Regions from separate parts of the Ensifer sp. Root127 genome, predicted to be linked through region 3. Evidence: riboswitches for the same ligand, from Rfam matches in the RefSeq annotation. Region 3 holds a riboswitch; each other region holds the start of a gene.

What was found. A riboswitch is a leader RNA that binds a small molecule or an ion and turns the genes downstream of it on or off. The one in region 3 is predicted to bind thiamine pyrophosphate.
Region 1: another riboswitch for thiamine pyrophosphate. It lies ahead of thiC (phosphomethylpyrimidine synthase ThiC); the one in region 3 lies ahead of thiO (glycine oxidase ThiO).
Region 2: another riboswitch for thiamine pyrophosphate. It lies ahead of thiB (thiamine ABC transporter substrate binding subunit); the one in region 3 lies ahead of thiO (glycine oxidase ThiO).

What each region holds. Positions count from the first base shown of each region.
Region 1 is NZ_LMDX01000054.1:326,264-329,534, forward strand. Features, by position in the region: gene ASD03_RS36680 (sensor histidine kinase) at 1-112, shown strand, start outside; gene ASD03_RS36685 (sigma-54 dependent transcriptional regulator) at 116-1,477, shown strand; TPP riboswitch at 1,655-1,786, shown strand; gene thiC (phosphomethylpyrimidine synthase ThiC) at 1,881-3,271, shown strand, end outside.
Region 2 is NZ_LMDX01000052.1:253,477-256,747, reverse strand. Features, by position in the region: gene thiP (thiamine/thiamine pyrophosphate ABC transporter permease ThiP) at 1-496, opposite strand, end outside; gene thiB (thiamine ABC transporter substrate binding subunit) at 528-1,556, opposite strand; TPP riboswitch at 1,606-1,723, opposite strand; partial or broken gene ASD03_RS33735 (GNAT family N-acetyltransferase) at 1,858-2,341, shown strand; gene ASD03_RS33730 (thiamine diphosphokinase) at 2,428-3,078, shown strand; gene ASD03_RS33725 (ABC-F family ATP-binding cassette domain-containing protein) at 3,082-3,271, shown strand, end outside.
Region 3 is NZ_LMDX01000017.1:106,638-109,908, reverse strand. Features, by position in the region: gene ASD03_RS19325 (hypothetical protein) at 1-141, shown strand, start outside; gene ASD03_RS41145 (hypothetical protein) at 325-447, shown strand; TPP riboswitch at 909-1,040, shown strand; gene thiO (glycine oxidase ThiO) at 1,272-2,258, shown strand; gene thiS (sulfur carrier protein ThiS) at 2,248-2,445, shown strand; gene ASD03_RS19310 (thiazole synthase) at 2,448-3,221, shown strand; gene ASD03_RS19305 (thiamine phosphate synthase) at 3,218-3,271, shown strand, end outside.

The sequences.
Region 1 (3,271 bases), on a different contig from region 3:
CGGTCTCGGCCTTGCCATCTCCAAGGAGATTGTCGCTGACTATGGCGGCGACATCGAGGTCAAGACCGGCCCAGAAGGCACCGTCTTCACCGTGCGTTTGAAGAGGGCCTGAGCGATGCAGCAATCCGTATGCCTCGTCGACGACGACAGCGAACTCAGGCGGGCGATGAAGCAGACGCTGGAGCTTGCCGGCCTCGCGGTCTCCGCCTTTCCCGGCGCGGCGGAAGCGCTCGCAATCCTCAACCCGGATTTTGACGGCATCGTCGTCAGCGATATCCGCATGCCCGGGATCGACGGCCTCACGCTGTTTCGCCGGATCGCCGACTTCGACCCCGACCTGCCCGTCATTCTGGTCACCGGCCACGGCGATATCCCGATGGCCGTTCAGGCCATTAAGGACGGCGTCTATGATTTCATCCCGAAACCCTTTGCCGCCGACCGTCTGGTGCAGAGCGCACGCCGCGCCTTGGAAAAACGCCGGCTGGTGATGGAAAACCGCGCGCTGAAACGCGCAGCCGAAGTCGCCGGTGAGAGCCTGCCGCTGATTGGCCAGACACCGGTCATGGAACGGCTGCGCCAGACCTTGCGGCATATCGCCGACACCGACGTGGATGTGCTTGTTGCCGGCGAAACCGGCAGCGGCAAGGAGGTGGTGGCGACGCTGCTGCACAATTGGAGCCGGCGCCGCAACGGCAACTTCGTGGCGCTGAACTGCGGCGCACTGCCGGAAACGGTAATCGAGAGCGAGCTTTTCGGCCACGAGCCCGGCGCCTTCACCGGTGCCCTGAAGAAGCGCGTCGGCCGTATCGAGCATGCGAGCGGCGGCACGCTTTTCCTCGACGAGATCGAGGCGATGCCGCCGGCAACGCAGGTCAAGATGCTGCGAGTGCTTGAAGCCCGTGAGATCACGCCGCTTGGCACCAATATCGTGCGCCCCGTCGATATCCGGGTCATCGCCGCGGCCAAGATCGACCTCGGCGACCCGGCCCAGCGGGGCGATTTTCGCGAGGATCTCTATTTCCGGCTGAACGTCGTCACCCTGTCGATCCCGCCGCTGCGCGAACGCCGGGACGATATCCCCCTTCTCTTCTCGCATTTCCTGACGCGGGCAGCCGAGCGTTTCAAGCGCGACGTGCCGACGCTTTCGCCGGCCGTCAGCCACTATCTGATGTCTCATTCCTGGCCGGGCAATGTGCGCGAGCTCTCGCACTTCGCTGAGCGCGTCGCCCTTGGCGTCGAAGGTTCGCTCGGCCAACCGATTGCCGCGGCGCCGACCAGTGCCGGCCTGCCCGAGCGGATCGAGCGCTACGAGGCGGAAATTCTGAAAGAAGCGCTGCGGGCGCAGCACGGCGACGTCAAGGCGACGATCGAAGCGCTCGGCATTCCGCGCAAGACCTTCTATGACAAGCTGCAGCGGCACGGCATCAACCGTGCGGATTATGCCGATCGCCGGGGATCAGAGAAGTCCGGCCGCTAGCGCATTTCCAGGAAAAGTGCGGAGCGGTTTTCCGTCAGGAAATGCGCAAAAACCAAAAGAACGAGCGTGCCCGCGGCTTCGTCTCATCCGGAAACGCTCTACCGGGCAATCAACAGGCCTGACACGCAACCTTCGGATTAACGCTTGACTGCGCATCCGGATCGATGGCTATCTCTAGGCATTCACCAGGGGGGTCCCGTCAAGGGGCTGAGATACTGCTGGGCGGATCGGCTTTGCCGACCGAGGCGCAGTGACCCGTTGAACCTGATCCAGTTCATACTGGCGTAGGGACGGTGCAGACATTGACGCCACGATTCCGTCATTCGCGCGGAATTTCAGGCGAACATGTCTTTTCCTTCCGGCTTCAGAACTGGGTCTCCAACCGCAAACTTGGAGCCTCATCATGAATATTGCCACCAAACCCGCAGAACTCTCGGTCACAAAAGGCCCGCTTCCCGCCTCGAAAAAGGTCTACAAGCCAGGCACGATCCATCCCGACATCCGCGTTCCCATGCGCGAAATCACCCTGCACCCGACGTCGGGCGAGCCGCCGGTCACCGTCTACGACGCCTCCGGTCCCTACACCGTAGAAGATGCCAACATCCGCATCGAGGACGGTTTGCCACGACCGCGCCGCAACTGGATCATCGCTCGCGGTGATGTCGAAGCCTATGACGGACGCGACGTGCGGCCGGAAGACAACGGCTTTGCCTCCGGCGACCGGCTGACGCCGACCTTTCCCTTCCGCCACGCGCCCTTGCGCGCGACCGGGCGGCGCGCGGTGACGCAGCTTGCCTATGCGCGGGCCGGCATCATCACGCCCGAGATGGAGTTCGTCGCCATCCGCGAGAACCTTGGCCGCGACGCTGCACGCGTCACGCTACGCGACGGCGAAAGCTTTGGTGCCCATATCCCCGATCACGTCACCCCCGAATTCGTCCGCCAGGAGATCGCCAGCGGTCGCGCCGTGCTTCCGGCCAACATCAACCACCCGGAGTCCGAGCCGATGATCATCGGCCGGAATTTCCTGGTGAAGATCAATGCCAATATCGGCAACTCCGCCGTCACTTCGTCGATGGCCGAGGAAGTGGAGAAGATGGTCTGGGCGACCCGCTGGGGCGCAGACACGGTCATGGACCTGTCGACCGGCCGCAACATTCACAACATCCGCGAATGGATCATCCGCAACTCGCCCGTGCCGATCGGCACCGTGCCGCTCTACCAGGCGCTGGAAAAGGTCAACGGCATCGCCGAGGATCTGAGCTGGGAGGTCTATCGCGATACGCTGATCGAGCAGGCGGAACAGGGGGTCGACTACTTCACCATCCATGCCGGTGTCCGGCTGCACTATATCCCGCTGACGGTCGACCGGGTCACCGGCATCGTCTCGCGCGGCGGCTCGATCATGGCGAAGTGGTGCCTGCACCACCACAAGGAGAGCTTTCTCTACGAGCACTTCGAAGAGATCTGCGACATCTGCCGCGCCTATGACGTCTCGTTTTCGCTCGGCGACGGCCTGCGCCCGGGCTCGATCGCCGATGCCAATGACGCGGCGCAATTTGCCGAACTGGAAACGCTGGGCGAGCTGACGAAGATCGCCTGGGCGAAAGACTGCCAGGTGATGATCGAGGGCCCCGGCCACGTGCCGATGCACAAGATCAAGGAAAACATGGACAAGCAGCTCGCTGTCTGTGGCGAGGCACCGTTCTATACGCTTGGGCCGCTGACGACCGACATCGCCCCCGGCTACGACCACATCACCTCCGGCATTGGTGCTGCGATGATCGGCTGGTT
Region 2 (3,271 bases), on a different contig from region 3:
GATTGGCGGCGGTTCTCCAGTATTCCGAAGGGATGCGCTCGAGCCCGGCGAGAAAGAGACGTGCGATAAGCGGCATGTTGAAGAAGACGTGGGCGAGCAGGATGCCGAAAAGGCCGTAGATGCTGATCGGCTGCTGCAGCCCGAGGCCGGCGAGGGCGGTGTTGAGCGCGCCCTGCCGGCCCCAGATCTCGATCAGCCCGAGCGCGCCGACAAGCACGGGCAGGCCGAGCGGCAGGGCCATCACCCGCAGAACCCAGACGCGGCCGGGAAAGCTCGGCCGGCGCGCAAGCGCCCGTGCGATCGGGATGGCAAGAACAACGGAAAGCAGCGTCGAAAGGCTCGCCTGCAGCAAGGTGAAGCGCGTTACCCGCCAGATATAGGCATCGAACAGCACGCTGTTGCCGAAGTCACCGCTCTGGAGCAAAAGGGCTGCAATCGCCAGGCCGACAAACAGCAGGATACCGCCGAGACTTAAAGTCCCGGCGGTCATCGTGATGCGATTTTCGGCAGGCGCGAACAAATGCGCCTCAGTTCTTGCTAATGGCGGCCAGCCATTCGTCGATCCAGGCCTTGCGGTTCGCCGCCACCTCTTCCGACGGCAGCAGGAAAGTCTTCTCCGGATTGACCAGCTTGCTAAAAGCCTCCGGCAGCGGCTCCTTGGTCGCCGCGACCGGCATCATCCAGTTGGTCGTCGGAATGATCGACTGGAACTCCGGGCCGGTCATGAAGGCGAGAAACTGCTTGGCAAGCTCCGGCTCCTTGGCGCTCTTGGTCATGCCGGCAACTTCGATCTGGATGTAGTGACCTTCCGAGAATTCGGCCGCCTGGTAGCGGTCGGTGTTTTCCGCCACCATGTGGTAGGCGGGCGACGTGGTGTAGGAAAGCACCATCGGCGCTTCGCCCTTGGTGAAGAGGCCATAGGCTTCCGACCAGCCCGGCGTTACGGTCAGTACCCTGTCCTTGAGCTTGGCCCAGGCGGCGCCGGCTTCGTCGCCATAGACGGCCTTGACCCAGAGAAGCAGACCGAGGCCCGGCGTCGAGGTGCGCGGATCCTCGATGACGATCTTCTGAGAGGCGTCGCCTTCGACCAGTTCCTTCAGGCTCTTCGGCGGCGTCTTCAAGGTCTGGGTGTCGTAGACGACGGCGAAATGGCCGTAGTCATAGGGAAGGAAGGTGTCGTCGGTGAAGTCGCCGGGTACCTTGACGTTGGCAGGCTCGATGCCGTGCGGCGCGAAGAAGCCGGTGGCCTTGGCCTCGGCGACGAGGTTTGTATCGAGGCCGAGCACGATGTCGGCCTTGGAGGCCGCGCCTTCGAGCTTGAGGCGGGTCAGAAGCTCGACGCCATCGGCGACGCCGACATAGGTGACCTTGCATTCGCAGGTCTTCTCGAAAGCTTCGGCGACCTTGGCACCCGGCCCCCATTCGGTGATGAAGCTTTCATAGGTGTAGACGGTCAGCGTCTTGTCGGCAGCAACGGCATTGGCCGCGAAGACAAGTCCTGCCGTCGCGGCAAGCGCTAGCCGGCTAAGAACCTTGAGTTGCGATGAATTGGACATGGCAGGCACCTCTCCCTAAAAATGATGTTGCATGGGAAAAGGGCGTATCGATCCGATCGCGTCTAATCCCTCCGCCGGTATGAGCCGGATCAGGTTCCGCGGGTTGGCGTTCAACGCCTCTCAGCCTTCGGCCGCCATGCGGTCGGAAGGCACCCCGTTAGAGCGGGTAGAGATTTACCGCCGAGCCGGTTTGATGGCAAGCGAAGTTTGAGGACGGCAAAAGCGCCCGCCCCGCATTTTCGCGCCGCGGCGCATGGGGTAAAATCGTCGGCAGAGTTTGCAGACGCCGAAGGAGCCTGCGATGACTGACATGCTCGTTCGCCTTTATGCACTGCCGGCACAAGCGAGATCACCGCTTGCTGACGGTATCGGCATTCACCGCGCAATGGCACCCGAACGAAGCTTGTTGTTCCCTGGATCGAGCAGACATTTGGCTCCGGCTGGGCGGGCGAGGCGGAGGCGGCCTTCAGATCGACGCCGACGTGCATGCACATCGCGGTGTTCGAGGACCGGATCGTCGGCTTTGCCTGCCACGATGTCACAGCGCTCGGTTTCTTCGGGCCGACGGGCGTCGACGAGGCCATGCGCGGACGGGGATCGGCGAGGCGCTCTTGCGCGTGAGCCTGACGGCGATGCGTGACGCAGGCTACGGTTACGCCATCATCGGCGGCGTCGGCCCGGCCGAATTCTACCGACGCACGGTCGGCGCCATCGAGATCCCCGATTCCAACCCCGGGATCTATGCGGAGATGCTGTTTCCCGATACCTTGCCCGAAGATCACTGACAACGAGGACGCAAAATCGCCGGATCGCGCCCTTGTTCGGTTTTCTTGCTTTTCCTTGCCCGTGCCTTTGCGCTATGGGCTTTGCCATGGCCCGATCCACCTTCACCATTCTGCTCGGCGGTGCACTGACCCCGACCGATCGCCTTGCGCGCCAGCTCGCAGGCAGCCGCTTCGTTGCGGCCGATGGCGGCATGCGGCATGCGCGGGTGCTATCCGTGACCCCCGACGTCTGGGTGGGCGATTTCGATTCGACCGAGGAGGCGCTGCTCGCGGAATTTGCCGATGTCCCGCGCGAGCCCTATCCCGCCGCCAAGGCTGCGACCGATGGCGAAATCGCTGTCGAGGCGGCGCTGTCGCGTGGCGCCGAAGCCTTGATCTTTGCCGGCGCGCTCGGAGGATCACGCAGCGACCATGCCTTCCTGCACCTGCTTCAGGCTGCTTCGCTGGCCGAACGTGGGTTGCCGGTGTTCATGACCTCGGGTGAGGAGGAGGCCTATCCGCTGCTTGCAGGCGAGATCGAAATCGATCTGCCGAAGGGCAGCCTATTCTCGATCCTCGGACTGACCGATCTCATCGGGCTTACGATCGTCAACGCGCGTTATCCGCTCACCGATTTCACGTTGCCGTTCGGGTCTTCGCGCACCGTTTCCAATGTCGCGGAGGGTCCCCTTCGCATTTCCCTCGACACCGGCCGGGCGATCGTTCTCGCCCGCCCCTATGACCTTTCCGGAGCCTGAGCCTTGGCGCCTCCCATTCTGAAACTCGACGATATCTTCCTGACCTTCGGTGGCACGCCGCTTCTGGCCGGCGCCAACCTGCAGGTGGAGCCGGGGGATCGCATCTGCCTTGTCGGGCGCAACGGTTCCGGCAAATCGACGCTGATGAAGATCGCCGCCGGTCTTGCCGAAGCGCAATCGGGCGAGGTCTTCC
Region 3 (3,271 bases):
GCAGCAATGAAGCGCGACAAGCTACGCGAACAACTGACGCCCGAGCACACGATGCTCGAGGAGTATGAAACGCTCTGTCAGACCCTTGAGGACGACATCATCAAGGTACTCGCCAGCGTTAGCCCGCGTATCGTGCGCTGACACCCAGTTCATTATGGCAGTAAATTCTTAGAGGCGAAAAGGTGCCTCTGTGCGCCAACCAGAAATTAACGGGCAGAACGCACGCTCTCGTTCGTTGCCGTCGCCCTCCTGTACCCCGCCGGTAACTCGGAACCGTAATCCAGCCCCCATGGATTGCGGTTCTTTCGCGTGACGGAGCATCTGATGAGCTATGATTGGGATGGCGCGCGCTGGCGCCGTATGAAGGTGGCGAGATTTGGAACCGCCGTGGCGTTGGCGGGTCTACTGGTCGGAGTCGCAACGCAGGTCGTGACCAGGGCGCTCTAGGCGGTTGGCTGCTCTAACGCCGAACTCGAATAACCCAATCGGCGAGCAGCTGCGACGGATTGATCGGCAGTACAGGCGGAATGACGATTGGTCCGGGCGCGATGTCGCCATCGGCGTAAGCATTCCAGCACCAGTCGCCGACTCAATATGACGTTCCGACTTGAAATTGCGGCGGTGGACACGCATGAAATCATCGCCAACGGTGAACCGGACTTCAGCAATGCCTGGCGTTCACAAGTCATTTTCCGCGTAGGCCGCTAAATTGACCTTTCCGGCGAATGAACCGTCGCGATGATCGTTGCAGGCGAAATGAATCGTGGCGTGCTTCTTCACGCTTCACCTCCCTCCTCACGGCGCGATACGCATTAAGATATGCTCTATGGCATGTGGATGACGTTTTTGCCCCGTTGGGAATGAACTAACAACGCTTGACAAAGCACGGCATTGGCCGTTCAACTCGGCTCATTCACCAGGGGGGTCCCGACAAGGGGCTGAGATATTGCTGGGCGGATCGGCTCTTTCGACCGCAGCGCAATGACCCGTTGAACCTGATCCAGTTCATGCTGGCGTAGGGACGGTGGGAACCACGGCATTTGCGACAGCTCCTTTGCTATCGCGTGGACGTGTCTCTATCTTTCCAGCTCCAAGATCTGGGTCTCCAAACGTCAAGGTTGGAGCCAGCCAATGGTTTTTTCAGATGTCGTACACGAGCCAAACCGCGGGCATAGACGGCAACACCTACGCCCGCTAGCAGAGCGGCGCATGGGTGAATGGCCCTACAGCGCCAACCAAGTATCTGCTCGAGCGGCTGCCGAATGAATCCGGTGGTCATTAAAGGAGCGGGTGTCGTCGGTCTTGTCACTGCCTACGAGCTGGCACGACGCGGCATTGAGGTCGACGTCGTCGAACAATCAGAACGGATTGGCGCCGGGGCATCCTGGTTTGCCGGAGGCATGCTGGCACCCTGGTGTGAGCGCGAATGTGCCGACGAGAAGGTCGAACGCGTCGGCGCGACAGCTATTGAGTGGTGGCAGACGGCGCTGCCCGACAAAGTCGCGCAAGAGGGGACACTCGTCGTCGCCGCCGCACGTGACACACGCGAACTCGATCGCTTCGCGACACGAACCACAGGGTACAGGTGGCTTGATGCAGATCAGATAGCCAAATTGGAACCGGATCTCGCCGGCCGTTTCTCTCGTGCACTCTACTTTCCGAGGGAAGCGCATCTCGATCCGAGAGAGGCGCTGTCTTCGCTCCGTGACACATTAGAGGCCATGGGCGTGCGTTTTCACTTCGGCCAGATGACGGATGCGACCGTCGATCGCCGTGTCGATTGGCGCATCGATTGCACCGGCAGTGCCAGGCTCCCGGATGACGCGGCACTGCGGGGCGTGCGTGGTGAGATGCTCTATCTGCGCACCGGCGACATTCAGCTGTCGCGTCCAGTGCGCTTCCTGCATCCACGACACCCCATCTATGTCGTTCCACGCCGCCAGGGCGTCTTCATGGTCGGGGCAACAATGATAGAGAGCGAATTGTCCGGTCCCATCACTGCACGGTCGCTGATGGAGCTCTTAAACGCAGCCTACGCCCTGCACCCGGCCTTCGGCGAAGCGCAGATCACCGAAACCGGAACTGGCATTCGCCCCGCCTACCCCAACAATCTGCCGAGGATCACCAGAAGCGGTTCGATCTATTCCGTGAACGGGATGTATCGACACGGTTTCCTGCTCTCGCCTGCCCTTGCGCACGACGTTGCCGAACTTCTGCTCAACCCGGACCACAGATCGGAGTTCTATGATGAACCTTAACATTAATGGCGACGAGCACGAGATCGCCTGCTCGACGCTCGCCGAACTGATGGCAGCACTTGACTATGAAGGAAGCTGGCTGGCGACCGCTGTCAACGGCGAACTCGTTCACGCGGCCGACCGCGATCGATGGCGCTTACGCGACCATGATCGCATCGAAATTCTCTCGCCGATGAAAGGTGGCTGACCATGCTGCAAGTCTACGACACGGAAATTACCTCTCGACTGCTCCTGGGCACAGCGGGCTATCCATCTCCAGCCGTGCTTTCGGACGCCGTGCGGGCCTCAGGGACACAAATCATCACGGTCTCCTTGAGGAGAGAGACGGCCGGCGGCAAAGCGGGAGGTGCGTTTTTCGAACTGATCCGCGAGCTTGGGACGAAAATACTGCCGAACACCGCCGGCTGCCACACCGCCAAGGAGGCGGTGCTCACTGCCAAGATGGCGCGCGAGGTTTTTAAGACGAACTGGATCAAGCTCGAAGTGATCGGCAATCACGACACATTGCAGCCGGATGTGTTCGCGCTGGTCGAAGCCGCACGGATCCTTTCGAACGAAGGCTTCGAGGTCTTTCCCTATACGACCGACGATCTAGTCGTTGCCGAGCGCCTGCTGGAGGCTGACTGCCGCGTGTTGATGCCCTGGTGTGCTCCGATCGGCAGTGCCATGGGGCCGCAAAACCTGTCCGCCTTGAGGTCGATGCGCGCACACTTCCCGGACGTGCCTCTGATTGTCGATGCGGGCATCGGCCGCCCTTCGCATGCAACGACGGTGATGGAGCTCGGTTTCGATGCCGTGCTCCTGAATACGGCGGTGGCCGGTGCCGGAAATCCGGCCGTGATGGCATCGGGCTTTGCCAAGGCGATCGCGGCCGGGCGGCTGGCTTTTGAAGCCGGCATGCTCGAACCGAGAGACATGGCAGTCCCCTCCACCCCGTTGATCGGAAAGGCGGTCTTCTCATGAAGCTCGATCCCTTTTACCTCATTGTCGGCAGCGCGCATTGGGTCGAGCGC